Regions from separate parts of the Anaerobacillus alkaliphilus genome, predicted to be linked through region 3. Evidence: riboswitches for the same ligand, from Rfam matches in the RefSeq annotation. Region 3 holds a riboswitch; each other region holds the start of a gene.
What was found. A riboswitch is a leader RNA that binds a small molecule or an ion and turns the genes downstream of it on or off. The one in region 3 is predicted to bind cyclic di-GMP.

Region 1 (7,941 bases), on a different contig from region 3:
AATTTTTCTGGTAACGAAGGATCCATGACATCACCTTGCTCAAATTTCAGAGAAGGATGGTAATAGTTGGCCTTAGCGTATTTCAGCGTATCTTCATCAATATCTACACCTATCATTTCTGTAATCTCTTTCTTTTTTACTTTTGCAACCATCTGACTACCATAGCCTGTTCCGCAGGCGATATCTAGAACACGCCCCTCAACGTATGGAGTTGAAAAATAATATCTGGCTGTATGTTCTAAAAGACTCGCGTTTGTTGAGTCCAATTCCTTTGGTATCATGCGTTCCCCTGTATCTTTTAACATGAAATCACCGCTCACTTAAAATTTATTACCTATATCATAACAATTTCTTAAAAAGTATTCCAAATATCAACAAAAAATAAATTTTCTGATTTATTAAACTTTAGTAAATGTGACTTTTTTGTGAAAAAACGAGAAAAGAAAAGATACAAGTAGTTTAACGGAGAAAAATGGCCATGTAGTACGCTTACATCGAAATTCAGATTCTTCTTCATCCGTGGTAGAATTCAATTTGTTGATAACGGACTGACTTTCGTGAGAGTCGAAAGTCAAATTTTTAAAAAACTTAATAAGGAAGAGGTGTAAGCTTGAATTTACAAGCAATTAAACAAGAATGGTTTAGCAATATTAAAGGAGACACCTTAGCAGGGATCGTAGTAGCATTAGCATTAATACCGGAAGCTATTGCATTTTCTATTATTGCAGGTGTAGACCCAATGGTTGGTCTTTATGCTTCTTTTTGTATTGCCGTTGTTATTGCCTTTGTTGGTGGCCGTCCGGGAATGATTTCAGCTGCTACAGGTGCAATGGCATTACTGATGATTACCCTCGTAGCCGATCATGGACTTCAATATTTATTGGCTGCAACAATTTTAACTGGGGTTCTTCAGATTTTATTTGGGGTGCTCAAACTAGCTCAGTATATGAAGTTTGTACCTAGATCAGTTATGGTAGGGTTTGTTAATGCATTAGCAATCCTAATTTTTACAGCTCAATTACAACACTTTGTTGATGTTACATGGGTAATGTATGCTCTAGTTGCTTTAACTTTAGCGATTATTTATATCCTACCTAGATTTACAAAAGCAATTCCATCGACATTAGTAGCGATCATCGTTGTAACAGTCATCGCAGTTTTTGGAAACTTAGGAGTAAGCAATGTAGGAACAATGGGGAATCTTCAGAGTACGTTTCCTATTTTTATGCTTCCATCCATTCCGTTAACATTTGAAACATTAATGATCATTTTTCCATACGCATTAGCACTTTCAATTGTTGGTTTATTAGAGTCTTTATTAACGGCTCAAATCGTTGATGATATGACAGATACGGATAGTGATAAGAACAGAGAAAGTCGCGGTCAAGGGATTGCCAACATTGTTGCCGGCTGTTTCGGTGGGATGGCTGGTTGTGCGATGATTGGTCAGTCAGTGATCAACGTAAAATCAGGTGGTAGAGGACGCTTATCAGCTTTAGTTGCTGGACTTTTCCTGATGTTTTTAATTATTGTCCTTGGCTCGGTTGTTGTACAAATTCCGTTAGCGGCCTTAGCTGGAGTTATGTTCATGGTTGCAATTGGGACATTCGACTGGAATTCATTAAAAACACTTCACAAAATTCCTAGAACAGACGCAACTGTTATGGTTGTTACAGTCTTAACTGTTGTAATTACTCATAACTTAGCAATTGGGGTTTTAACAGGTGTTCTTCTAAGTGCAATTTTCTTCGGAGCGAAAATTTCAAAGGTTCACGTGACTTCTAAACTTTCACACTCAGGTGATAAGAAGACTTACTTTGTTGAAGGGCAACTATTCTTCGTATCGGTTACGGACTTTATTGCTGCCTTCGATTTCAAAGACGCTGTTAAAGAAGTGGAAATCGATTTTAGCCGAGCCCATCTATGGGATGACTCAGCGATAGGTGCGATAGATAAGGTTGAAATGAAATATGAACAAAGTGGAATTACCGTTCATTTTACCGGGTTAAATAAAGAAAGCTCATTATTAGTACAAAAAATTGGTGGCTTATCGAAAAATTCTGGCCATTAATGTATACTGTTAGAAACATACAAAAGTGTCTGTTCATCTTAGATGACCGGCACTTTTGTTTTATTATACGAAAATGGGGGTTATTTCATGTTTGAACATATTTTGCTAGCGGCTGATGGTTCAGCACATTCACTACGAGCAGCTGAAAATGCTATTCACTTAGTAGGGGGAAAAGAACAAAGTAAAGTGACGATTGTATATGTAGTTGATGGAGCAACCTCAAAATCAGATGTGCTACGAATTGGGGACAGTAAAGATATCGCTGAAAAAAGAAAAGAGAAACTAAAGGATATTCTTACATTATTAGAAAAATCATCGATAGCACATGAATTAAAAATCCTTCACGGCGACCCAGGAGAAACAATTGTAGAGTTCGCTAATAATCAAGAGTTTGATTGCCTGGTCATTGGTAGTCGCGGCCTAAATAGTTTACAAAGCATGGTACTTGGTGGGGTTAGTCACAAAGCTGCGAAACGTGCGAAATGCCCTGTGATGATAGTTAAGTAGAATTGTGAATTATGAATTATGAATTATGATTGATAGAACAAAGCTCAGTTCAAAATTGAACTGAGCTTTGTTTGCATTAAAAATAATTTTACGGAACTGCGAAGCCTAGCCCTATCCAACAATTCAAAATTCAAAATTGACAATTATTTTTCATGATGATGATGAGAATGGTCAGTCTCTTCTTGATGATTAGGCAAGGAATAATGATCTGTAAAATAAAAGGCCAGTAAGATAACAATAAATAAAGGAAACCGTCTCCTAAAGAAGAAACTCCTCCAACCTTTTTCTTTAACTGTTACTTCACCTTGCATCATCAATAGCAAAATAAAGAAAACGCCAGCAGCCAGCACAATGATTACGTTCATCGCATTGTTAGCCATATCACTCGAAACCATTACACCTAGCATAGCTCCCATCATTCCACCCATTGCTCCTGAAAGAAAACCGTCTAAAATGGCCATCATACTAATTGGAAATCCAGCTATAGTTCCCATAATTGCACCAAATAAAATACTTATGACCGTGATTTCAAAAAAATGTTCCGGAAAAATAAGACCCATAATCGTCCCAAAAGATAAACCAAGTGTCATCCCAATTGTCATCGCAATCATCATCCCAGCCATAGTGGAGATGTGTTTCCGATACAAAAATAAAAAGCTAAAGATCCAAGCGATAATACATGTGTAAAGTAGAGTTAAAAGTATCTCTAACCCCATATGAGCACCTCCCTACTTAATAATTCATATGAACGTTTTTCAAAATAAGTACAAGTTCTCTCTTAAACAAACGTTTAATTAAATTTCATTCCCCCCCTTAAAATGAAGTAATTCTCCGTATAGATAAGCAAGAAAGAAAAAACAAGTAAAGGGCAAAACCATTGAAAGGTGGTGACGCAAAACTACAGGGACTAAGGGTTCAACCTATGTTAGCCAGTTGCCAAAATGATATTATGGGAAATTTGAGGTGAGAGAACGTGAGTCATAAGGTAGTACATATATTTCTCATCATTCTTTTGACTGCTTTAGTTGGTTGTAGTAAAGCTACGGAAGAAGTTACTGATAACAATCCGAATGGTGATGGTAATAACTACTACGATAATTCCGAACTAGGAATATCAATTGAGGCAGAAACTGGTTGGGTGCTTGAGAAAGAGACCTCACAAACTGTGAAGTTTACGCGTGATAATATAATTGGTTTGATCTCTGTTATTCCAAAAGAAAAAACTGTGTCAGAAATAAAGAAAGAGCTATTATCAGGTGCAGGTGAGGTTACTGTCGTTGGTGAAGGACTTAATTTTATTGCTTGGAAAACTGAGCTAGAAGAAAGCATTCGCACACAGATATGGATTGAGGAAAAGTCAGATCGTCAAATAATAGTCACGATGATGACACCTGACGAAATGTTTGAAGGTAACAGAGAGACGATAGAAGATTTTCGTGAAATGATAGAAATTTATTAAGTGAACAAGGAGAGGAACTAAACGATGAAGAAAATTATATCAACAGCAATTTTAGTAGGTGGTTTAACAATGGGTGGAGCAACCTTTGCCGATAGTGTTGACAATAAAAAAACAGGTGTAGATGAATTGCTATTTCATATCTTTGAAGGAAATGCTCAACTAACGAAAAATGTTGTCCAAAGGGTGATTGTTCAGGATCGCTTTACAGAAAATCGCCTTGATAAAATCGAAACTGTCATTGAAACTGGCGAGGAAAACGCAGTCGGAGAACTAGTTGAAGACATCGATCAGAATTTAGCAGCTATCGAAAATATCGTTGATGAAGCAGCAAAAATTGGTGAGGACATCACTGAACTAGAAGAGGTAATAGCACAAATTATCGTCAAACGTAGTCAAAATCTACTAGCATTATTAGAGCGAGATAACCTTCCTGAGCAAGCGAAGGCTGGAATTAGAAAAGCGTTGGCTAATCAAGAAAGAGCGATGGCTCGTGTGGCAAAAGCCAAAGACCTTTGGAAGTCTGTTGAAGAAGCGATCGCAAAATTAGAAGAAGAGCTAGTAACGGCAGAAGAAGTTGAACTTGTAGAAGAAACAATTGAAGTAGAAAGCGACGTTACAACAGAATTAGAAACAGAAGAAGTAGAAGAAAGCAACAAGCATGTTGTAAAAACAAATGAGAAAGTAGAAAGAACGTTAACTAAGGCTGCAGAGAAAATTCAAAGAACTGAAGAGCGTGCTACAAAACATCTTGAAAAAGGTCAAACAAAAGCTCACGAAAAGGCTCTAGAAAAAATTGAAAGAACACAAAAGCAAGCACAAGAGAAGGTAGAAAGAACATTAGAGCAAGCTGCTGAAAAAGGAAATAAAGGGAATAAAGGTAACAAAGATAATAAAGGAAACGGCCAAGGTCAAGGAAGACCATAATACAAGGCCACAAAAAGAGACTTGCTCAAGCCATCACTAGGTATATTGAGCCAGTCTCTTTCATACGTTATTCAGTTAGTTGGTTTTACTGGTAATATCTTTTACTTTCTTTGACTACATAAACGAAGGATAATAGAAGGATGTACGTATAAATCGGTAAAGGAGGCGTAGGGGATGGAAACCGCTAATGTCGTAGAAGACACTGCTAGTGCCCAAAATGGTGATCAGTTTGTGCGTGAAAAGTTAATTCGTCATTACAAGCCTTACGTGCTTAATACCGTAGGACATATTTGTAAGAAGTATATAAGTTGGAGTGAAGAAGAGGCAAGTATTGGTCTAATAGCTCTAAATAAAGCTATTGATACGTATGACTCATCAAAAGGTAGGACCTTTCTTAATTACGTGTATCTATTAGTGCAAAGGGATTTGATCGATTTTTTTCGCAAAGAAAAGAATGAAAGGCATGTTTCGTTAAATGCCAATGTTATAGATGAAGGAAATCTTCAAACAAATTACGAAGTAGAGCAATCGTTGCAGCGTTATGAAAAGGAAAAACAAGCAAATGATTTAGTAGAAGAGATCCTAGAGCTAAGTGAGGAACTTGAGAAATACCAAATAAACTTTGAAGAATTGGAGAAGTTTTCTCCTAAACATAAAGATACGAGGGAAAGTTTGTTTGAACTCGTTGAGAGATTTGTAGAAGATCAAGAGTGTGTCGAACAGTTTATAAAAAAGAGGCAATTCCCAACGACCATGTTTGTAAAGAAAACAGGGTATAAGGTGAAAACAATTGAAAGACATCGGAAATATATCGTTACGTTGATCTTATTAAAGCTTCATCCACAGTGGATATTGCTGGGTCAATACATTCAAAGAGGGGATCGGTCATGATGGGCAAACTAAGTACAGAAGGAATAGTTGTAAAAGTAACCGAAGATAAAATTGTTTTACTATGCCCAAATGGGGCGTTTAAGAATATTGCTAGAGCTGCTCATAATGCCCCACCATTATTGGGAGAACAGTATGTTCATGTGGAGAAGCAAACATCATGGTTGAAATATGTATCTGTAGCGGCAGTTTTCTTTTTAGCAATTATGGCATACACGATATTTCAAATGACAGCACCCACTAGTTCATACGTACTAGCGATTGATATAAATCCTAGTCTTGAGCTAGTGTTAAATGAGAAAATGGAAGTGGAGAAAGCAACAGGATATAACGAGGAAGCTGTAGAGTTACTCTCAACTTTAAAAATCGAAAACCTTGTATTGGCAGAAGCATATCAAAAGATTATTGAGTATTCTTATGAAAAAGGGTATCTAACGTCTGACAATTCGTATGTTGAAACAGCAATTATTCCGCTTAAAAAACAAAATAAGAAAGTAATTGAAAAAATTGAAGAAACGATTAAAATCTCAACTCCACAAGATGTTGTAGTGACTGTTACACAGAATAATAGTGAAACATATCAAGATGCAAAAGATATGCAAGTGTCTGTAAACAAGTTAACGCACTTAAAAGAACTTAAGAATGATGGAGTTATCGAAAGTGTGCAAGCAGCAAAAGGTAAAAGTGTCTCGGAACTAAGGAAGATGCAGAAGGATTTGAATAAGTCTGAGGAGTCACAAGAAAAAGCTAATCCTAACAAAGGTAAAGGAAATGGCAATGGCAATCAGCCAGAACCTCCTGGATTGAATAAAGATAAGAAGAAAAATAATCAACCATCTATGAGACCAGCTAATCCAGCTGCTGAGAAAAAGGGTGACAACTCTAATAAGGAGAAATCGCCGGGTAATAGCAACAATCCTGGTCAGGGTAACAATGGTAACGAAACTAATAAAGGCAATCCGGCTAAAAATAACGATAAAGGCAATAACAAATCAGGTAAAGGTAATAATGATAAAGGAAATAATCCTGGAAAGGGCAACAATAGTAATAATTCAGGTAAAGGAAACAATCAAGGTAATAATGGTAGCAATCCAGGGAAAGGGAACCCTGGTAAAGGAAATAACTAAAGAAAAGGAAGCCGACTACACATGTTGGCTTCCTTTTCTACTTGTGTCCAAATGTTATTCAAGCATATTAAAATTAGAACAAAAAGTTATGTTCACAAAATAGCCACAATCTAATTACTTGCATTTTTTAAAGGACCTTAAATAGTCACAGACCTTAATTTAATAAGCTTTTTAGTGGTAAATAAACCGGAATCATTTCTAGTACTGTAAAAAGCAGGTAAGAAATTATTTCGAAAAAACAAATTCACAAATTAGACATAAATTATTCGCAATTTAGACATAGGATTTGTTAGGAATTTCACATAAACTGTGGTTAGTAATTAACACTTTGTGTGTAGTGAAAACCTACTAAAATAAAATTCATCACCTAATGGTGAACTGTTGTTGAAGGGAGCTGGATTTTACGTGAAAAAATACTTTTTACCACTATTCCTTTTAAGCCTAGTTATGTTTCTTACCGGTTGTGAAATGGTTGTTTTCCAACCTGAGGGACCACAAGCTAGAAGTATTCTAGAGTTAATTAATTTCTCGATTGTTATGATGCTTTTTGTTATTGTTGTTGTTTTTGCTTTATTCATCTATATTGTCTGGAAGTATCGTGAAACAGCTAAAAACAAAGATTATGAGCCAGAAGAGGAAAAAGGAAGTATCGCTTTAGAAATTACTTGGACAGTAATTCCTCTTTTAATTGTTATTGCTCTTACTATCCCAACGGTACTCGTTACATTCGCTGTTGAAGATGTGCCAAAAGGGTATGAAGATAAAGAGCCTATTACGATCCATGTAACAGCAGCAGACTGGAAATGGATTTTTAGTTATCCAGAAGAAGACATCCAAACAGTTAACTATGTGAATATTCCGATCGAAACACCAATTTTGTTTAAGTTAACATCTGCTAGTACGATGCAATCATTTTGGGTCCCGCAGCTCGGTGGTCAAAAATACGCCATGGCAAACATGGAAAA
Region 2 (7,941 bases), on a different contig from region 3:
GTGACTTTCAGGTGTTAGATGATTGGAAGAGAGACTCTCACCGGTTATCTAAAGGAGTTCGTCTCGACAAAATGAATATCATCAACCGCTATACTCCTTCTCAATTGGTATTAAAGAGCGCTGGGAAACTATTAGGAACACTTTCTAACAAAACTATGTTATGTAATCTTTATCAAAAACTTATTGAAAAAGAGGATTTTGAGAAAATTGCAGGAACGATTACAAATCAATTCATGATCCAATTTGAATTGTTTGAAAAAGGGATTGAACGTGATATTTCCATGTTCTTTAGTCAATCATTTCAAGTTTTACATGAAGTGATCGAAAACGAACAGCAAGATATTCAATATAAGAAAGATGCATTGCAACGCCTGAAATCAAACCCTGAAAAGTATCTTGACCCTATTATGCTTTTCAATGTAAGACTACTACAATATGACCTGCTTCAGAGAAAAGCTACGGTAAATCCATCCTATGTGTAAGTGAGAAGGGGTTGTCTTCATGACAACTCCTTGTTTAATAAGGGTGAAAACTGGTAAGAAAGAAGATGATAACATTTTTTCGAGGGTGATAGATTGCTTAACCAATGGTACCTATATTTTCTATTAGTATTCTTTATTTTACATATTCCGAAAGTTAATTTGTATTTTGCCGCTTTAAATACGATGTTTCATGAAATGGGACATGCGATCGCTTGCCTATTATGTAAGGGACGAGTTATTAAGATCTCATTATTTCCTAGTACTGAAGGTCAAATTATTACGGCTTCAGGGAGTTGGATTAGTAGAGTGTTCATCTCATATGCTGGGTATACTTTCTCGCCACTTGTTGCTTACGCGTGTTTTTATCTAATTGGCGAAGGTCTGTACCTGGAATTGTTATATGGGTTTATTGGAGTGGCGATCATTAATTTAGTACTATGGGTGAGGAACCTATACGGTGTATTTTGGCTGACAACGTTTATTGGCCTATGTTTGCTTTTCGTTTATCTAGGACATGTGGGAGCTATTGAGATATTTGTCCAATTTTTAGCAGCGTTACTACTTGTGGAAGCAGTACGCTCGGCGTTTATTATTTGTTACTTAAGCTTCCGCGATCGAAGGCAAGCAGGCGATGCCACAAGCTTAGCGAAGAGTACATTTATTCCGGCTTTTATCTGGGGAACATTATTTTTTGTTCAGTCGATGATGGTCGCGTTTTGGATCCTTCGTTCGTTTGTCGCGTAGAATGTCAGTCTAGTCCGGGGAGGATTTGGCGGACGTACGCTCCGCTATTTTCTCGAAAAAGGCCGTTTTTGAGATTTTGAGGACATATGAATTTAGAATAAAACCCCTATAACGAACATCATAAATGGATATGATGATAACAATCCCTTATTTCCTCAAAGACAGCTGGAAAATAGGCTTTTTACCTAAAATAAGGGCCTCTGTGTCCTCGAAAGTTAGAAAATCAAGAAAAGTGGCAAAATAACGGAATGTATGTCCGGAGCGACCGAGCAAGGTTGCGTAATTTAGCAGGTGGAACTCCTGCTTGGTAAGACTCTAACCAAGTCGCCAATAGCGAGTCTTGGACTCACGGGGGTAACCGACGTGGGTTAAGCGTAGACAGCCAGGTAGTAGGCCTGAAAGTGATTGAGCCCCGAAATTAGTTCAAATTTAGAGAGGCCGACAGTGTCGGACAACTGGAAGGCAATATCTTATGTTACCGATATGGTGAGGAACATAAAACTCTCTCGGGGTCGAAGAGCCAGGCATGCTTCACAATGATTACGTGGCAACTCGGGATATCCTATATGTTCTTTCTTCACTTGAAGAGAGTATGGTTGAACAAGCGATACAAAGTAAGGAAACCAAATGACTATAGGAAGTCGGATGACTGTATAGTACCAATGAATGCGGGTAACTCTGCACGAGGAAAGACAGTCACCTGAACATTACCCTAACAAGGGACACATTTACTACACTCGGAGGTAGAAGTAGAATGGAAACAAAACTTATTAGGATAGCAGAATTAGCTAAGGAAGATCCACAATTAAAATTCACCTCTTTAGCACACCTTTTAGATCACGAATTTCTGAAAAGCTGCCATCAAGAACTACCAAGTAATAAAGCCACAGGAACTAACGGTACAACGAAAGAAGATTACAGTGAGAAAGTGGATGAAAACCTAACAGATCTGATTACACGAATGAAAACGAAAAGCTACCAACCAGTTCCTGTTAGAAGGACTTATATCCCAAAAGAAAAGAACAAGAAGAGACCTTTAGGTATCCCAGAACATGAAGACAAAATTGTTCAGAAAGGGATGGCAAAGATCTTAAATACAATCTATGAAAGTGATTTTCTAGACTGTTCTTTTGGATTTCGCCCAAGTAGAAACTGTCATGATGCGCTAAAGATCTTAAATGTGTATATTGAGGAACGGAAAATTAGTTACATCGTAGATGTTGATATCAAAGGATTTTTTGATAACGTAGACCACCATTGGATGATGAAGTTTTTAGAACATCGTATTGCAGACCCAAGCTTCCTACGTATAATCGGTAGATTTCTTAAAGGTGGTTATATGGAACAAGGGAAATACTTTAAGACGGACAGAGGGACTCCTCAAGGGGGTATCATCTCGCCAATTCTCGCGAATATTTACTTACATTATGTACTCGATTTGTGGTTTGAAGTACATGTGAAGAAACATTGTAAAGGACAGGCTTACCTTGTTCGTTATGCCGATGATTTTGTGTGCTGTTTCCAATACAAGAATGAGGCGGAACAATTCTATGACGTGCTAAAACTACGTTTAGCCAAATTCAATTTAGAAATAGCAGAGAACAAAACGAAAATAATTCCTTTTGGGAGATTTGCGACTAGTAACTGTAAAGATAAAGGTATAAGCAAACCTCCAATATTCGATTTCTTGGGTTTTACGCACTATTGTGGCAAGAGCAAGCAAGGAAAGTTTAGAGTGAAACGTAAAACAAGCAAGAAAAAGATGCAGGCGAAACTAAAGGAAAGCAAAGAATGGTTTAAAACCAATCGACATCAGAATATGGTGGAGCTTATTGACCGACTCAGACGCTCTTTAAATGGATATTACAATTACTATTGTATTACTGATAACACAAACAATGTAGCTAAATTCGTAAGAGAAATTGTGAAACAGTTCTTTAAATGGATGAACCGCCGTAGTCAAAGGAAATCATTTACGTGGGAAAAGTTTCACCTACTACTCAGGAAATTCCCACTACCTAAACCTAAAGTTAAAGTTAACATTTATGATTTAAGAGATCACATTAGCTATATTTTGTGAATGATGTTTAGGAAGAGCCGTGTGCGTTAATTGCGCCCGCACGGATCTGTGAGGGGGTAGGGTCACAATCCTGAGAGGAGAGGACCCATCCTACTCGACTGAACAATCGGAGTGAGAGAAAATCTGCGTACCTCAATAAAATAACGATAAAGGCTACCTAGTGCATGGGTAGTCTTTTGTTTGTTTCACTTAAAATCTATGTGGAAATATATCAAACTATGATTTATTTTGTCGAACTATGTGGTAAACTAACTGTAGCTTGGTAAGGTCATATCCAAGCCAAATAAAATAACTTCAATGAAAAGGCAAACTTACTGAAAGGTGAGGACGCAAAGCTTCGGACCTACTGGTTGTTGTGCCAACCTATGGTGGCCGAGTTACCAAGGAAATAGCGGTTAAGGTATTTCGTTGGAGATAGCTTTTTTTCTTATTGGTGGAAAAAATGGAGGAATTATATGCTAACAACAAATAGGCGTTTGATCTTACTTCTATTTACAGCCATTATCTTTTTATATTATGGGTGGTCTTTCTTATTTTCAGAAGAGGCATTTAGGAGATCGATTGGAGCAAGTATATTTTCTATGGTTACAGGAATGATTACCCTTGTCTTACTACTAAATGTTGTTAAAAAGTCTTCTTCGGGTAGTAAAAGGAACTTTTGGTTATTACTAGGGACTGGAGTTTTCCTTAATATCATCGGAAACGTCATCTTCTTATTTTCTATCATTAATCAGGGCTTCGTGTCAGTATATGATTTTTCATTCTTATTATGGTTAGGTGCTTATATATTCTATTTAATGGCTTTGGTACAAAAAACTAAAAGCTTAAGTAATTCTACGGCTAATAGTCCATTTACATTTAATATCATTGTGTTTATGACAGTATCTGTAACAATTAGTATCCACTTCTTGATTACACCTATTTGGTTACTATCTGAAAACTCATTCTTTCTAACAATGATTGGGCTATTTTATACAATTACAGACTTAAGCATCTTATTCCTTATTACGTATTTATACTATCTTTCTAAATCTAGTAAGGAACGACCGATGATAGTATTGCTTATTTTTGGATTTATTTTCCAAATCACTGGAGACTCTGCCTTTTTGTACTTAACGTTAAGAGAGGCTTACCAACATGGGGGTGCTATTGAACCAATTTGGTTACTCGGTCTGATGTTTATTGGGTTAGCTGCCTTATTTTCAGAGGAAACGTCGGTAGAAAATAGCTTGAATAACAGCACTTATTTGGATAATTCAGAGACTGTGTTTCCGTATATAAGCGTTATTATCTTGATGGTACTTGGGATACATAGCTATCATTATGAGTTTAACGCGCTTAGTATTGGTATGCTTCTAATATTTATTATGATTGTTAGCCGTCAGTTTGTGATTATCAGAAAAAATAAGATCTTAATGGATGAATACAAATACTTGGCTTATCATGATTCATTAACAGGACTAAATAATCGCGCAAGCTTCAATGAACAACTTATTCATTATATGGATGAAGCGAAACAAGCTCAAAGTTCAGTTGGGCTACTACTAATTGATTTAGACCGGTTTAAACTTGTGAACGATACACTTGGTCACCATATTGGAGATCGCTTGTTAGAAATTGCAGCACAGAGATTACAGTACGTTCTAAATGAAGATGATGTATTGTATCGTATCGGTGGAGATGAGTTTGTAGTGATTTCACCTAATGCGACTGAAGAGAATTGTATTGAAATATCAGAGACCATTATTAAAGAGTTTCGAGCCTCTTTCATAGTGGACCATCATGACATTTCAATCTCTCCAAGTATTGGAATTAGCTTATACCCTAGGAATGCGGAAGAAAGTCAACAACTATTGAAGAATGCTGATTTTGCAATGTATCTTGCAAAAGGGAATGGTCGAAATAGTTATTGCTTCTTCCATTCAGATTTAAATGATGCTCTTACTAGAAAGGTGAAAATAGAAAATGAGCTACGTAGAGCGATTGAAAGAAATCAGTTGGTCCTTTATTATCAACCAATTGTTGATCTAAAAACAGGACAACCGACCGGGGTGGAAGCACTAGTCCGTTGGTTTCATCCCGAAATGGGCTCAATCTCGCCAGCGGAATTTATTCCAATTGCTGAAGAGACAGGTCAGATTATTCCAATTGGAGATTGGGTTTTAGAAACGGCATGTAAACAAAACCTCGCTTGGCAAAAGGAAGGTTTGCCACCGGTTACTATTTCGGTTAACGTTTCGGTTCGGCAATTCCAGCATACTGATTTTATTGCAAAGGTAAAAAATGTCTTAGAAACAACGGGACACAAACCAGCATTATTAGAGCTAGAAATCACAGAAAGCATTATGCAAAATGTCAATGAATCTATTAACATCTTAAAACAACTGAAAGACATTGGCGTCAAAACGGCAATTGATGATTTTGGAACCGGGTATTCCTCACTGCACATTTTGAAAAAGTTGCCCATTGATACGATCAAGGTTGACAAGCTGTTTATTGACGACATCACAGACGAAGCAAATCAACCAATTGTAAAGACGATCATCGACATCGGTGCTAACTTAAACCTTCGAGTCATTGCAGAAGGGATAGAAACTATAGAACAAGCAAACATACTCACTCAGTATCAGTGTCATTTTGGACAAGGCTATCTATATTCAAAACCAGTCCCTGCAGAGATGGTGCCTGGCACCTTTCGTGGACAAATTAAATAGAAAGTCCACGTTAGATGGACAAACGGAGGAAGGAACAAACAATGTTTGTTCCTTCTTTTTAATTTGTTGAGCCTTTATGCACCATATCTTATAAATAGTTAACTGAAATTTCCGAAAATCTGTTACTATGAAATTAGTAAAATAATATAGGGAGGTTGAAATAAATGAGCTATATTGAAATAATCCACGAACATGAAGCAGAAGGGAAATTAAAAGAGCTATACGAAGGAATGGGGAATAAAGTAGCCAACATCATAAAGGTTCATAGCTTATTTCCTGATTCTATGGAAACACATCTTGCTTATTATAAGACGATTATGTTTAAGAAATCGCCTTTAACTAGAGCACAGCGAGAAATGATTGCGACTACAGTGTCTGCTGCTAATCACTGTCATTATTGAATGGAACATCATGGGGCGGCGCTCCATTTACTTACGAAAAATGAAGAGTTGGTTGAAACATTGAAAAGAAATTATAAGGAAGCAAATGTTGATGAAAAAACGATGGCAATGCTTGATTATGCTGTGAAACTAACAGAAAAACCAACGAATATTAAGGAAGCTGATGTTACATTACTAAAAAACATCGGTTGTAGTGATCGTGAAATTTTGGATTTATGTCAAATTACTTCTTATTTTAATTTCGTCAACCGCTTAGCAGAAGGCTTAGGGGTGCAGTTAGAGGATCATTAAATAAAAAGGATGATTGTCATGCTATTACACAAACTTCCGACGTTTACGTTAACAGATCTGAAAGGGGAACCATTTTCAACTGACGATTTACTTGGAAAAAAAACGCTTATTTTTATGTGGGCTTCTTGGTGACGTTGCCGTGAACAGCTTCCAGGTTGGGAGCAGTTCCTCGCAAGATATCAGGATCAATCGTTTCAAATTCTTTCAGTCTCAGTAGATATCCAAGGTCCAGAAGTAGTAAAGACTTATGGAGAAGGTTTTTCATTTCAAACGGTTGTTGATCCTGAGAATAGTCTTGCCAATTATTTTAACTTTACGATTGTTCCAAATGGGATCTTTATTGATGGGACAGGCATCATTCGAATGATTAAACAAGGCTTTCATGTATCCAACGATGCACATATTTTAGGTTTGCAAAAATTAATAAATAATGAAGTTGAAACAGTAGTCTTAGATGACGCTTATTTTGAACCGAAAGGACCATCCAAGTTAGAGCTAGAATTATCAAACGTAAAGTTTAAGCTTGGATTAGAATACTTAAAACAGGAGAGAAAAGAAGTGGCGTTACGAGAATTAGACGAGGCACTTCACTACAATCCAGACATTTTTTTAATTCGCAAACAGCGGTGGTTTATCCGTTATCCTGAGAAATTCACACCTACGATCGATATCGAATGGCAGCAAGAGCAGTTGCAGAAAGAAAAACTTGCTGAAGCTGATGACTGTGGAACTGAAGGCTGTAAAATTCCAGGAACAAAGTAAATGAAGGTGGTCAACGAGAGTTTGTTGACTACCTTTTGGTGTGTATATGGTTTAATATTTTGAATTGACGTTAAACAAATAGGTAGTTTCATATTTGACCTTTCTGTGAAGAGAATTTATGAAGGTATTGTGTAATTGTTAACAAGAAAGGAAATGCCAATAAGTTAAATGGTATAATTATATAAAACAAAGGGGTGATTTTTTATGAAATTTAGACTCTTTGCAGTAACTTTTTTGGTGGTAACACTATTAATGGGCTGTAATAGTGGAGATAACAATGAAGCTAGCACAGAAACAGTTAATGAAACAATAAATATTAAAGAATTGGTGAATGATTACAGTTTTGGCAATCAATCAGCCCTTAAAGCCTCAATCACATCACAGCAACTTTTTGTGACAGAAAGCGCAGGAAGTGAGATAATCTATGACCTACCTGCCAACGAATTTTTTGTTTCAATTGCTCCTTT
Region 3 (7,941 bases):
TCCGTGGACATAATCAAAAGTATCAACAACAGCAACTGTAATCACTCTTTTACAATTTTTATCGGCTGTACTTTTACTTTGGCAGTGCAGTTTATTTTTATCCAGATCAATTAGGTGTTCGAATGCAGATTTAACAGGACCCCATTTTTGTCCTGTTTCGGTATCAAATTCAAATTTAACTTCATCCTTTACGTAAATTTTAACTCCGTTTCTGATCCCATCAGCTAGGGTAGTTGCTCCGCTCCCAACGATATCCAAATATCCACAATTTCCTCTTTGATTACCTGTATTAGAACATTTTAATTCCTTACCATCCGGGATGTTTTTTTTCTCCACCGCGATTGGTGTAACACCTATGGAAGAACCTAATGGTCCTATTAAAGCTGTTGCTTCTTTTGAAAAAGTAATTTCATTAAAACCAATCACTTTTGCGAAAGTCATTGGCACCGAAACTTCCTTAGATACTTTAATATAGCTACTAGTTACTTTTATATCACTATCATTAAGGATGTAAGAATTTTTTTTCGAGATATCCTTTGCATAGGAAATCGCCTGTGCTTCCGCTTGCGTTTGTGTTTGCGTCTCTTTCTTGATTAGGCCTTGTGCACCAGCTAAAACTGATGCATCTAGCGCTTTTTGTAATGAACTCTGTTCAGCATAAACTCTACCAAGATCCACTACTAGTGCTGTAACCCCTAGTAAAACAACCATCATCAGTGCGACAAGAACAAGTACACCACCTTGTTGGTCTCGATAAAGCTTTCGACAAGTTATTTTCAACCAGCTTCTCATAATTTCACTCCACTCTCATGACAGTTCGACTTTCAATACTAAGAAGATTATCTGTAAATAATCGACCAATTAACGGTGTAATAAATTCAAGGTCATAGGTAAGTGTCACAGTTGCAAAATCTCCTTGCTTACGAATATTAGCGGCAGGAATTATGCTAATATTTGTATCATTAATGGACAGGTGTCGAACCGCCGCCTTAGCTGCGTCTCTAACCTTCACATCATTTTCTCCAATACTAGCGATTCTGGCTGCTTCTCGCCCTGCATGATCAAGAGCAAGATAGGCATGAAACGCACGTCCAAAGTCAACAATTCCACAGAGAAGCAACATTAGTAACATAAAAACAAGTGCAAATTCTACTAAAGCTTGTCCATCTTCAGATTTCACTCTATCCTCTCCTTTACCAAATCTAATTAAGAAAACATCTCTATAAAACTGAAAATCCCCACTACTATCCAGCTTTTTTACTGAGGTAGTAAGGTGAGTAATAATTTTTACTAGAATGGATTTGTTTCCTGAATAAATAAGGCAAATAAAGCACCTGCAACAATCGCAACACCATAAGGATATTTTGCAGCCAGGGCACTTTTTTCATAGGGAAGTTCAATTCCATGTTTTCTTGCAGCAAGATAATACAATAGTCCTTTAGCTCTTCCTTTTTTCATCAAGATAATAATTAAAGCAATAACCCCTCCGACTAATGCCATATAAAGCGCTGTCGTAAATACAAATTCAGAACCTTTTAAAGCGCCTATCACTGCTAAAAGCTTTACATCTCCGGCTCCCATTCCACCTAATAAAAAAGGGATAAGTAGAATTGCTAAACCAACTAGAAAACCTACTAAGACAGATCCAAGTCCTGACCAACCACTAATGGTTATGTTGGCAACAAAGGCAAAAGCTAGAGTCGGAAACAAAACCTTGTTATAAATCTTTCTACTTTTCAAATCTGTGATTAAGCATATAAGAAGTAAAACTAGTAATAATAGATTAATCCATAACATATATTTCCCTCACTAGGTATAAAATTTCACTGTACCATTAATTTACTTCTTTTAAAAAGGCTTTACGCAGTAAACGTAAAGCCTTAAAAATTTCTTATAATTAATCTACTTTAGCTTCAGGATTAAACTTTAAAACTATATCATTAAAAATTCCTTTAACCTCTCCACCCAACAAGGATAACGCACCAATTACAACCACTGCTATTAACCCTAAAATCAACCCATACTCCGTCATACCTTGTCCTTCTTCTTGAACTACTAATTGTTTAAATTTGTTTAACATATAAATCCTCTCCCTTTTCGATTTTTTGTAAGTAGTTTCCTACTCTTGTTTCTGTAGCTGCAACTTTTCCGGCTGGCAGCTCTACAACTGAGATAGTGCCTTTGTGCAATTTTCCAATTTTCCCTGGAGCTACCGCTTCATCGATAGCCACAATTTGCATATTTGCATTTAGATACACTACATCAATTGCATAGTTCATAAAAAAGCTATGAATTGATCGGCAGGGTATAATGTGCAAGGCACAATTTGAAGGTAAGGTGTCGGTAAACATTAATCCACGAAGCCTCGATAAAAATGTATCAGCAACTTTTAGATCTTCCGCTAATATCTTGCCGTTGCTACCATTTACAAGCTTCACCATAACTTTTACGCCCCTTGCCTCAAATAAAATAACCCCACCTTACCGAAAGTGGGGTTGAACACCATGATAGGTGTACTATGTATATACTATTTGCATAAGCAATAGTAAAAACAAACTCCCTATTTCTTTCGGAAACTGGCTGGCGTAGTGGAGGTCCACCTTAGCCCCTTTAGCTTTGCGTCACTAACTTTCATTAGCTTTGCCTTTATCGTGATACAGCGAAAAGTTTGTCGTAATCTGTGATGTTATGTCATTATCTTAAATAAAATGTTTGTTTTAGCCTATCCAACAAAAATATCATTTTCTGAATTTTCACATCGAGACTTATATACTATCAAAAAATTCAGAACTGAAAGTCCTTAAATCGGTTTCCTCCAACATACATGACTTTATATACTACTATTTATTCAGTACACTCTTCCTACTCTCTCCAACCAAAATACTAAGTAGCGAAAAATAAATTGGTATTATACATTCTAAATTAACTATGTAAGAGCAATACCATAAAAAAAAGAGTTGATCGTAATCAACTCCAATGATAATCGAACTATTATATTCTTATTTGTATAACTATAGTTCTTTTGACACCCATTTTTTCACCTGATCATATTCCTCTGGATAATTCATGTTAAAAAAGGCTTTTTCGACTTCCGGAATTGACTGTAAACTTTCATCCTCAACCCATAACATCTTTACTTTTCCCCATAAATTATTGACTCGGAAATCATTCCCCTTAAGGAACTGCTCAATTTCACTAACAATAGACTTGTGATATACCGCAAACAATGGTTGTCTCATACCGTTAAAACGAGGTACGGCAGCTTGATATCCCACGCTTTTCTCCACTAATAGTCGTGCTAATTTTTTTGAGACAAACGGCATATCACAAGCAACAACGACATTATATTCTGCTGATGAAGCCAATAATCCAGCATGTATGCCTGAAAGTGGTCCCAAGCCTGGATATATATCCGTTACAATTTTAACTTTTTCTTTTAATAATGCATATTCATCTGGACTATTTGTTACTAGCACTCGATCAGTAAACTCATCACCTAAGCTATCAACAATACGCTCGATATTTGCTTTTCCTTCAATAGGTAAAAGTGCTTTGTTTGTCCCCATTCTACTTGACTTTCCACCTGATAATAAAATTAACCCAGCATTCATGCTTATCCCCTTCCCTCTTTTTCTATCTACTGCAGCGTTGTCGAGGTACCTTGTCTGTGATATCCTTTTTCTTTTGCTAGAAGATCTAAATGGAATGTAGCAAAATCATCGAGTAACAAAAACATCGGGCTAGAAGGATCTAACTTGTTTATTCCTTTCACATACCCATAACATTCCTCACACGTATCAATTTGAAATGAAGCCTTTTCTTCTTTAATCATTAACGTACTTAGTTTATTATGATCCTTGTTGTCACAGTGTGGACAAGCAATTCGCCAGAATACCCAGTCTCCCGCACAGGACAAGCATCTAAAGTGACGAAATCTTTCACTACCACGATATTCAGCTAGACCGTGTTGATCACCACATACCGGGCAATAGTCCTTCATCCACTCTTCCTCATTGAACACTTTTGTTTTTTCAAATTCTAAACGGTATTGGTTTAGGGTTGGTAGTAAGCTATAGCGAGCTACCACAAATAGAACATCTAACTGTAGATTATATTGATTAGCGAATTGATCAATAACTGTGCTATCGCCAGTTAACCACGCTCTTAACAATTGTTCTACCTCTTTATCAGTTGCCTTTTTACCCATTTTCTTAAAGATAGAACGCGAATCACCTAGTCCCGTCCAATTAGATAGCTCACGAAAATGTTTCATCGCAAACTGTAGGTCAATTTTCTCTTCTTGGCCTTCTAAGTATGGAATCCCTTCTGCTAATTTAGCAGCAATGTCATCATTACTTAATTCTAAGCTTGCAACTAACGGCTCAACTTTTTCTAGTCTCTCAACTAAATCAATATGAATTTTTGAAACAGCTTTAAAATCTTTGTTATTGTCAATTAAGCGACTCCAAACGTTTTTTACTCCTCTAATACTACTCATAATCGCCCCTCTTCCTCTTTTTTATAGCATTCTTCAAGCTCATTTTCATTACGATTTTACTCTTTTTATTTTCTTTTAACATTTTGAAAATAAATGAACTTTTACAAAAAATAACAAAAGTTCATTTATTCACAATTAGGTATAATATGTTTACGTTTACAGTTTTATTGTAAAAGAAAGGAGAAAGAAAGCCAAATAGATTGACTCACTATCTCCCTTGATTTTTATGGAAATTTTGTGTCTAGTTCTGAGCGTCAGCGGCTCGAGGTCAAATGTTCTGCCAGAGAAAAAGTGAAAAACCACACTTTTTTCTGTCAGAACATTTGCTTGTCGCCGCTAAACCGACGCTCTACACCTTTCATTTTACCAAAATGACATTGGCCCCATCATTACAACGTAACGTAGGATAAATCCACCTACTAAAAGTAATACACTTGAGAAGATTAAAGAATTCTTAACACCAAGGAGATTTGGCTTTAGTTTTAACAATAGTGGAACTAATAATCCAACCACTACTACGCCACCCCATAATAGAATTCCAAACATTCCTCTTGTTACTGTTTCGCTCCATTGTCCTAAAGCGATAACAAACACGATAATCATCGCAACATTTACAACGATCACTGATTTTACAATGTTATCTAAACGTTGAATTGACTCATCAAGGATTGATCCACGATTTGTAAATAGAAGTAATAAAATAACAACAGATACGCCAGTGATTACTGCACTAATGATCCATAACGTTGGAATTAATGGTGTAGCATTCCAAGCTGGAAGTTGAGACGTTGTTACAAGAACTCCTAAATAAACTGAGAACCATGCTGCAACAATTGCACCTACAGAAAGGTATGCTTTTGCAATTGGTCCTTCATGTAACCAAGTAGCTAAGTCATATAATTTCTTAGCCCATGGAAGCTGTAGTAAGTTGTCTTTCTTAAGAGCATATAAAACACCGAATACTGCGAAAACACCTAATCCATTTAATACCCAAGCCCCTAGTGACATTGGCGACTCCCAGTTCAACATGATATTTCCGTCCCTAAATTGCCACATAACGTTAACGAAACGTTCTTTTTTATCTAGCTTAAGGATTAGTAATAGCCCGTATACTGGTAGTAAAGCCATCGTCACGTAAAACGCACGGTGTAAACCTGCTTTATTTATTTTGCCACCGAAGGCTAGCAGAAGGGCAGTAATTAAGAATGCCCCTGCTGCGATACCTCCAATGAAAAGGTCGAAAATAATGATAAAAGGAAAATCTGGACTTTTTAATTGTGTTAGTTCATAACTATACATTTTTTAGTCCCCCCAATTACGCACTTGTCGTGGTTTTTTCTTCTAACAACTTGCGTTCACGATACGAACGGAAGCTTAGAAGGGAAACTAGGCCTACAGCAAATAAGCTGAACACACTACTCCAATAACCACCAAGCATTGTTTTTTGCGGCATTTGTGGGTTGCTAGGAAGTCCGTACTTTTCAGGTGTATCTTGAAGTAAATAGAATACATTTAAACCACCTAAAATGTCGGAGTCTCCATAAACTTTTGCTTTAAAGTTTCCAGTTGATTGTAGATACTCTTCTCTTTTTCTAGCCATTACCATTAAGTCTTCTACATCACCGAATTCGATAGAGTCAGTTGGACATGATTGTGCACATGCTGGCTCTTGACCTACTTGAAGACGATCATAACATAGTGAACATTTTTCAGCTGTTCCGCTAAGGTCGCCAATTCCGATTACACCAAACGGACAACCTGTAATACAGTATTTACAGCCGATACAAGTATCGTGGTCAATGTAAACTGTATCAAACTCCGTACGAATAATTGCATTTGTAGGACATACTGACATACATCCAGCTAACGTACAGTGTTTACAGGAGTCAGAAAGGAATAACCAACGAGAATCTGAGCGATCATCAGAGATATCCTCAATAAATTTAACATGACGCCAGTTTTGGCCATCAAGACCACCTGTATTGTCATAACTATTACCTGTTAACGAAGGAGCGGGGTTTGCTGGGATTTCATTCCACTGCTTACATGCTACTTCACAAGCCTTACAACCGTGACAAAGGGTTGTATCAATAAACATACCTTTTTGACTTTCAAATTGGCTCATATTATGCTACCCCTCCTGGTAATCTTCCTTTTTTCACATTACATGTGAATGCTTTAGAAGAGTGAATATAAACGTTAGGATCAGCTACGATAGCACTTAAATCGTTTGGTACAGATCCTGTTGAGACTCCTGAGTAACCCCAGTGAATTGGCATACCAACCGTATGAACCACTTTGCCATCAATTTTTAATGGACGCATGCGTTTTGTAACAAGTGCTTTCGCTTCAATTTTTCCACGAGCTGTTTCAACTGTTACAAAGTCCTTATTTTGAACACCTAGTTCTGAAGCTAATTCTGGACTTATTTCTAAGAATAACTCAGGCATTAACTCGGCCAGCCATGGTAACCAACGTGTCATCGCTCCACTTAAGTGATGCTCTGTTACACGGTATGTTGTAATAACAAACGGATAGTCTGAGTTATTAGCACCATGAACTTTGTTATTCGGAATTTTATCAAAGATAACAGCTGTTGGACTGTGAGTGTGTTTTGGATATAATTTATTTCCTGAAACAGGTGTATCTGGTGGCTCATAGTGTGTTGGAAGCGGTCCATCTACTAAACCAGTTGGTGCAAATAGTTGGATGACACCATCAGGATTCATTAAGAATGGATCTTTCCCACTTTGAGATGCTAAACCAACTCCGCCAGGTACTGCCGGTGTATCTGGTGCTTTTGTTGCAGCGAAGTCAGGAACATCGTATCCAGTCCACTTCTTCTCTGCTGCATCCCACCATACATATTTCTTACGCTCAGACCAAGGTTGGCCATCTGGTCTTGCTGAAGCACGGTTATAAAGGTTACGACGGTTAGCTGGCCATGCAAAGCCCCAATCTAAACTTTGATAATCGTCTCCTTGACGATTTGCTCCACGGTTGACATCCTCTTCAGGAAGTACTCCAGTGTAAATCCAGCATCCACATGCTGTTGAACCATCATCTTGTAAAGCTCCAAAACCACCTAATGGTGCACCAGTTGCTACATCATAACCATTAATCTCTTTAATGATTTTATGTTCACTAGGTTCTTGAATTTTAAAGCGGGGATTTACATCTGGCTCATAATCCCAAGTTAGGTTCTTAATACCCCAATCATGCTTCGCTGTGCTATCTTTATATAATTCTTTTAATCTCTTACCTAGTTCATACGTAAACCAAAGGTCAGAACGGCAGTCTCCTGGAGGATCAGCAGCCTTTTCTTTTGTCTGTATAATACGACTAGTATTTGTGAAACTTCCTTCTGTTTCAGCAAAAACGCTTGAAGGAAGATAGAATACTTCTGTACCAATATCTTCAGCTTTAACAGTTCCATTCTTTAC

Region 1: linked by a shared signal. The riboswitch ahead of DS745_RS09800 (hypothetical protein) and the one ahead of DS745_RS08625 (DUF192 domain-containing protein) in region 3 are both predicted to bind cyclic di-GMP.
Region 2: linked by a shared signal. The riboswitch ahead of DS745_RS20860 (putative bifunctional diguanylate cyclase/phosphodiesterase) and the one ahead of DS745_RS08625 (DUF192 domain-containing protein) in region 3 are both predicted to bind cyclic di-GMP.

What each region holds. Positions count from the first base shown of each region.
Region 1 is NZ_QOUX01000032.1:185,906-193,846, forward strand. Features, by position in the region: gene DS745_RS09780 (class I SAM-dependent methyltransferase) at 1-305, opposite strand, end outside; gene DS745_RS09785 (SulP family inorganic anion transporter) at 611-2,071, shown strand; gene DS745_RS09790 (universal stress protein) at 2,159-2,578, shown strand; gene DS745_RS09795 (hypothetical protein) at 2,722-3,294, opposite strand; cyclic di-GMP riboswitch class I at 3,436-3,519, shown strand; gene DS745_RS09800 (hypothetical protein) at 3,552-4,037, shown strand; gene DS745_RS09805 (coiled-coil domain-containing protein) at 4,062-4,961, shown strand; gene sigI (RNA polymerase sigma-I factor) at 5,136-5,852, shown strand; gene DS745_RS09815 (anti-sigma-I factor RsgI family protein) at 5,849-6,976, shown strand; gene qoxA (cytochrome aa3 quinol oxidase subunit II) at 7,382-7,941, shown strand, end outside.
Region 2 is NZ_QOUX01000047.1:88,047-95,987, forward strand. Features, by position in the region: gene DS745_RS20845 (tetratricopeptide repeat protein) at 1-482, shown strand, start outside; gene DS745_RS20850 (M50 family metallopeptidase) at 576-1,226, shown strand; gene ltrA (group II intron reverse transcriptase/maturase) at 1,981-3,306, shown strand; cyclic di-GMP riboswitch class I at 3,601-3,691, shown strand; gene DS745_RS20860 (putative bifunctional diguanylate cyclase/phosphodiesterase) at 3,762-6,020, shown strand; gene DS745_RS25570 (carboxymuconolactone decarboxylase family protein) at 6,185-6,421, shown strand; gene DS745_RS25575 (peroxidase-related enzyme) at 6,422-6,712, shown strand; gene DS745_RS20875 (TlpA family protein disulfide reductase) at 6,731-6,844, shown strand; gene DS745_RS25240 (hypothetical protein) at 7,076-7,474, shown strand; gene DS745_RS25415 (CueP family metal-binding protein) at 7,679-7,941, shown strand, end outside.
Region 3 is NZ_QOUX01000030.1:16,498-24,438, reverse strand. Features, by position in the region: gene DS745_RS08645 (TadE/TadG family type IV pilus assembly protein) at 1-792, opposite strand, end outside; gene DS745_RS08640 (TadE/TadG family type IV pilus assembly protein) at 797-1,180, opposite strand; gene DS745_RS08635 (A24 family peptidase) at 1,291-1,797, opposite strand; gene DS745_RS08630 (Flp family type IVb pilin) at 1,898-2,080, opposite strand; gene DS745_RS08625 (DUF192 domain-containing protein) at 2,064-2,441, opposite strand; cyclic di-GMP riboswitch class I at 2,569-2,655, opposite strand; gene mobA (molybdenum cofactor guanylyltransferase) at 3,012-3,611, opposite strand; gene DS745_RS08615 (formate dehydrogenase accessory protein FdhE) at 3,638-4,498, opposite strand; gene nrfD (NrfD/PsrC family molybdoenzyme membrane anchor subunit) at 4,862-5,797, opposite strand; gene DS745_RS08605 (4Fe-4S dicluster domain-containing protein) at 5,814-6,623, opposite strand; gene fdnG (formate dehydrogenase-N subunit alpha) at 6,625-7,941, opposite strand, start outside.